Regions from separate parts of the Colwellia sp. BRX8-4 genome, predicted to be linked through region 1. Evidence: predicted binding sites of a transcription regulator. Region 1 holds the regulator's gene; the other holds the start of a gene.

Region 1 (3,211 bases):
GGTTATAGGTATGTCTGCAAGTTCGATATTGGTTATCACTAACTCGTTACGTTTATTAAAAAAGTAAACGCAAACTTATAATAGAGCATAAAGACCATGAGCATTATTTATATTTTGATCCCCATAGCGATAATCCTAACCTCTATCGCCATTTATTTATTTTTTTGGGCAGTAAAAACTGAACAATTTGATGATTTAGAGAAACAAGGTATGAGTATCTTGTTTGATGAAGATGAAAACACTACCACCAAAAAGTCCACTGAAACCCATAGCGAAAATACAGCTAAAAATGATACGGGTAGTAAATAACAGCCATGTTGAGTATAGATTATTTATCGGCATTCATCATCGGCTTGTTAGGTTCGGGACATTGTATCGGTATGTGCGGTGGTATAACAACGATGTTAACATCTGCTATATCACCGCAACAAAAAGGCAGCGATAAATTTAAGCTGGTCGGTGCATATAATGTTGGCCGAATTTTTTCTTATAGCTTAATTGGGGCAATCGTTGGATTTAGTAGTTCTATTGCAATAAAGAATATTGGCGTTCCATTAGGTTTTTTAAGGTTATTTGCAGCGGTATTTTTAATTTTATTAGGCTTGTATTTAGGCCAATGGTTAATGTGGCTATCAAAAGTTGAAAAAATGGGTAAGTTCCTTTGGCGCTATCTATCCCCGTTAAGTAAAAGGTTTATTCCCATTAATAATGCTAAACAAGCGCTAGCATTAGGAGCAGTCTGGGGATGGTTACCTTGTGGTTTAGTCTACTCAACATTAACTTGGTCCTTAGCCAGTGGAAGTGCCCTCAGTGGCGCCCTAATTATGACCAGTTTTGGTTTAGGTACTTTACCAGCCTTGTTAAGTCTTTCACTTGGCTCTTTTGGTATAAAGTCGTTGGTAACAAACACGAAATTCAAGAAAATAATGGCGCTAATGATAATTTCATACGGAATATACAGTTTAATGTTTGCATATAAGCAATTGTTTTAATATGATCGATAAATTAGGGATAACTCATTTAGGTTAATATGTATAAAAAGCCATGTTCTACATCTCAACATATTCATTGTCAAAACTGTAGTATCAGCGAGCTGTGTTTACCTTTCTCTTTAAATGATAAAGAACTCGATACACTAGACAGCATTATTGACCGTAAACGCCCTATTCATAAAGGCGAACAAATTTTCCAAGATGGCGACAAAATGCAAGCTTTATACGCTATTCGCTCTGGAACATTCAAAACATTTACGGTTAATGAACAAGGTGAAGAACAAATTACCGGTTTTCATTTAGCGGGTGATTTATTAGGTTTTGATGCTATTGCTGAGTCAGAGCATCCTAGTTTTGCAAAAGCCTTAGAAACATCTATGGTCTGTGAGATACCTTACAATACTTTAGATTCATTATCGAATACGATGCCTAAGTTGAAAAAACAAATTCTTCGCATGATGAGTTCCGAAATCCGCTCAGATCAAGAAATGTTAACGCTACTTAACCGCAAAAATGCTGAACAACGCTTAGCAACTTTTATTTCAACCTTAGCCAGTCGCTATCATGCACGGGGTATGTCACTAACAGATTTTCGCCTAACGATGACGCGAAGTGACATTGGTAATTATATTGGTTTAACGGTTGAAACCATCAGTAGATTATTAAATCGTTTTCAAAAAAATGAATTAATCACAGTTGATGGAAAACTCATCACAATACTTAATATGGATAAACTTAACGAGTGTGCTTCACTGTAGTTTATCGCTTTTTTAAATAATTATAGATAAATGCTTAACATTAAAGATGTTAAGCATTTTTTTTATTGAAATATTATGATTTAAAGCAAATAATATCTATTAATTATGGTCTATTATTAATATTATTTAATAACTAGGGAGTAAATATTATGGATAAGTATAAAAAAATATTAGCCGTTATTGATCCAACCACTGAAAATCAAAAAGCGTTGAAACGTGCGATTGAATTAGCACGACATAGTGGCGGACAGATCACTGCATTTTTAACCATTTATGATTTATCTTATGAAATGACCACCATGCTTTCTGGCGATGAGCGAGAAGCAATGCGTCAATCGGTTATTAATGATCGTAAACTATGGTTAGAAGAAAAGATTTCAGAAACTGATCACCAAGACATAACCATAGATACCTGTATTATTTGGCATAATCGCCCATTTGAAAAGATCATAAAAAAAGTACTGGCTGAAAACTTCGATATTGTCATCAAAGGCACCCATCAACATGACAAGCTAAAGTCGGTTATTTTTACGCCAACAGATTGGCATATCTTAAGGAAATGTCCCTGCCCAGTATTACTGGTTAAAGACCATAGCTGGCCAAGCAATGGTAATTTACTTACCGCACTCAATATCGGTAGCGATGATGATGAGCACAAAGCGCTTAATAATAAGTTAACCCAAGAATCAATAGTGTTTTCTTCACTGATTAAAGCCAATGTCCATTTAGTGAATTCTTATCCAGGTACGCCAGTAAATATTGCCATTGAAATTCCAGAGTTTAACGCCTCTGAATATAACGACACTATGTTTAATCATCACAAAAGTGCGATGAAAGACCATGCTAATAGCTTTAATATTCCGCTTAAAAATACCCATGTTAAAGAAGGTTTACCTGAAGATGTTATTCAAAGCATTTCTAAGCACGTTGATGCTGAATTAGTTGTGTTAGGTACTATTGGTCGAACGGGGATTTCAGCGGCACTTATTGGTAATACTGCAGAGCATGTCATTGACCGCCTTAACTGTGATGTCTTAGCGATAAAACCTGATGGTTACCTCTCGCCATTAGCTTAATATTGAAATATGTAAATATCCATTAAAAAGCCGAGGATTTCCTTGGCTTTTTGCTATACTACGCGCGGTAAAATTCATACTTTTTATTTCAAATATCTCTAGGAAACACTATGAGCGCTCAATCAGCGACACCAATAACATCTTTAACACCCAGCCAAAAAATACAGCTGAGTAAACTTGAGAAGCGCTTAAGACGACATGTTGGCCAAGCTATCGCGCAATATAATATGATAGAAGATGGCGATAAAATAATGGTGTGCTTATCGGGTGGCAAGGACAGTTACGCCCTTCTGGCTATTTTAATGTTGTTAAAAGAATCAGCGCCCATTCATTTTGATATTGTAGCCGTTAATCTTGATCAAAAACAACCCGGTTTTCCTGAGCA
Region 2 (3,211 bases), on a different contig from region 1:
AGGGTTTCTAGCATCTTTACGATTCCAAACAGATACCCAAACTTCAGTACCGTCATCATTAAACTCCATATGCAGTGCCGCTTTACCTGGCTCGGTTGTTACACGGATAGTTTTAACGATTTGGTGAGTATCTTTATCAAATACTTGTACTGATTGTTGAACTTCTGGCTCAGGATGTTTCAACTGATCAGCCCAAACATATTGTGAAGTTTCATGAGTACGGATAAATGCACCAGCACCATCTGTTTCAACTTCATAGCAAAGTTTCCAAGCTTTATCAGGATGACCCATAGGATCATTGCCCCATACTGATACTAGGCCAACACCTAAGTGAGTTGTGCCACCAACAGGACCACATTCTTTATCAATCCAGTTAGCGCCAGGACCAGGATGCGGTAATGCATCAACTTCAATCATCGCTTCTAACTTACGTTCAATAGTATCAATCACAACCATTTTATTTGAAGCATTAGCCGCAATTTGGAAGTAACGACCAGAGGGATCAAAGAAACCATCATGCAAAAATTCTGCTGAAGCAATACTAGTAATGGTTAAGTTATCTAAGTCTGTATAATCAACTTGTAGCATTTGACCAGTTTCTTTAACTGCCACGATAAATGAAGACGTTAAAGGCGAAGTGTAAATAGCAGCTACACGTGCTTCATTGATGAATTCACCTTTAGTATTGTAACCACGAGTAGATACAACTTTAAGTGGGTTTAATGTTACTGCATCCATAATAACGAAATGCGCAGGCCAGTAACCTCCAGCAATTACGTATTTTCCATCGCCAGAAACTGCGATATCACGAGCGTCATAAGCCATTTTAGTTTCAGCAACTAACATTTTGTCAGGCGTTTGCCATAAATCAATTTTATTTACTTTACCGTCACGACCAATGGTGTACCAAAAACGTCCAATATCTTTTGCATGGTCAACTTTATGATGTTCTGTACCTTTAATGACATGTACTGCGTAACCCGTATCGAGGTGAGCAATAATTTTCTTAGTATCACCATCAATAATGGCGGCAGTACCTGCGTCACGTTCGATAACAACAAAGAAGTTTTTCCAATTTAAACCATGCATTGGTTTAGTTGGATAATCTTTCGGTGCTACATATTCTTTGGTGTAAGAGCGCATTTGCGCTAAAGACATTTCTGGAGGAATAGGTGGTTCCATCTGAATGAAGGTCGCTAAATTAGCTATTTCTTCTTTACTGAATAAATCGTCAAAGTTATTCATACCACCTTCAGTACCTAAAGAAATAATCTTCTCTAAACGTTGCTGGCCTTTTTTTAAAGTATTTTCAGGCTCTAAATTTTTGCCTGTTGCGCCTTTACGCAAAGTACCATGACAACCAGCACAGCGTTGAAAGTATTGTAATTTCGCTTTATCAAAGTCAGCCTCAGACAAAGTCGGCTCTGTTGCTGATACAGACAGACTAATACCAGTAACGGCCATTCCTATTGCTAAACCAAGTGCTGACAAGCCATATTTAATTATTTTCATCGTCATTCTCCAGATATTTTTACGAGCTTAATGTTTTGGATAATTCTTATTTTTTCAGTGTTCTACTCTAATTTTATTTTTATTAGAATTTCGGTTATTTCGCTTTAATAAAAGTCGAAACTGAAACACCAATAAACAAATTCGTCGTTGTTAACGTTCTGGTCTACGCGCTTTATTATTGAAAGCAACTTAAAATCAATTACAAGAAAAAGTGTTAGTCCAGTAAACAAATGTAACTATTCATTACTTCAGGAATAAATAACCTGATTCAGATCAAGTTTTAAAAGTTTTAGTCATCAATGAATTTGCAACTTGATCAAGGTCAATAAATCAGGCGTTTTTAGAAGACTTAAGCTATTTTCGTATTAGAATCACCACAGAAACCAACTACTTAACCACATTAATTTTAGGGGTATTATTTATGAATAACCGCACTAAGTCTTTACTATATGCCGCCACTATTGGTTTGATTATTGTTGCTATTTTTTTAGGCTTTTTATCAAGCATGGCCAATCCAGTTTCTTGGGTATTAATTGTTGTGCTAGCACTGGTACCTTTGATTTATAAGAAAACAAATCAAAGCAATCAGCTGGAGTGGCAAGAAGAATATAGCGTCGGCATTGAAAGTTTAGATAATGATCATAAAAAACTGATTAACTTACTTAATCAGTTCACTACTGCCTATGACTATGCGATGAGTGAAGATTTTGAACGTCAAGCATTGAGTAATTTAATTGCTTACACAAAATATCATTTTGAACGAGAAGAAAATTTACTTGTTGAGCATAATTTTATTGATGTTGAAGCCCATAAAAAACAACATAAGGTGATGATAGCTCAAGTTGAATCATTCGTTAGCTTGTATGATGAAAAAGGTCATGACGCACTATCTGAAGTCAGTAGTTTCTTAAAAGAATGGTTAATTAATCATATCAATGGCACCGACAAAGAATATACCCAGTGCTTAACAGCACATGGCGTAAAGTAAGAAGTATCCAAAAATATTACTCAAAAGAAATCTCTATTATTGTAGAAATTATTGCTAGTGATCGGCCGCTTTATTACGTTTGTTTGTTTATCACCTAAAGAATAGTGTTTCAGAGTAAAAGCAATAAAGGTTCAATTTAAGCCTTGTTGATTTTACACCAGGGTAAGGATTATTCTCACTCAATGTATTGACGAATAAAACTCAACACACATAACCTGAGTATTGCCTTATTTTAACACTGCTGCCTGACTCTCCTACTGCATCGATATAAACAGAAGTGTCGATAACATCGATGCAGAGAATGATAATGCAGGCACGCCACTGCACTATTTCGTACCTTGATGTAGCTATTCAGTTTTTTATCAGAATCAAAACTGATCGTTGACGAACAAAGATACACTCATCCCTTGAAAGATAGGCTGTCTAAAAATAGCCATCATGAACATAAAAGCCTATTCATAATAGGCTTTTTATTCATCTTAAGTTCTTGTGTTAATATTTTTCTAACTTAAGCTACCAAGCATACTTGATTTGTACTGAGCCATTAATGCCCGCCGCAGCTAAGGTATCTAATAGTGGATCATTCGCTTCAAATCCGTTTACGTCAGACCAATGAGCGTATTTTTTGTCCGTTATATTATATATTGCTGCAGCTAAAGTTATTTTATCGCTAAAACTGTAATTAACCACCAAGTCAAACGTTGTATAGCC

The links. The regulator FNR, encoded in region 1, switches genes on or off when oxygen is low (the NO sensors DNR and NnrR bind a similar motif). The targets are predictions, from matches to a motif close to TTGATCTAGATCAA.
Region 2: a site for FNR is predicted at 1,825-1,838, ahead of H4J56_RS16185 (bacteriohemerythrin). Genes of this name have one in related genera too.

What each region holds. Positions count from the first base shown of each region.
Region 1 covers NZ_JACGVS010000009.1:29,831-33,041, forward strand. Annotated here, with positions in the region: gene H4J56_RS09300 (heavy metal translocating P-type ATPase) at 1-67, shown strand, start outside; gene ccoS (cbb3-type cytochrome oxidase assembly protein CcoS) at 97-309, shown strand; gene H4J56_RS09310 (sulfite exporter TauE/SafE family protein) at 315-992, shown strand; gene fnr (fumarate/nitrate reduction transcriptional regulator Fnr) at 1,031-1,750, shown strand; gene uspE (universal stress protein UspE) at 1,900-2,826, shown strand; gene ttcA (tRNA 2-thiocytidine(32) synthetase TtcA) at 2,937-3,211, shown strand, end outside.
Region 2 covers NZ_JACGVS010000022.1:61,969-65,179, reverse strand. Annotated here, with positions in the region: gene H4J56_RS16190 (cytochrome D1 domain-containing protein) at 1-1,512, opposite strand, end outside; gene H4J56_RS16185 (bacteriohemerythrin) at 1,934-2,500, shown strand; gene H4J56_RS16180 (TonB-dependent hemoglobin/transferrin/lactoferrin family receptor) at 3,014-3,211, opposite strand, start outside.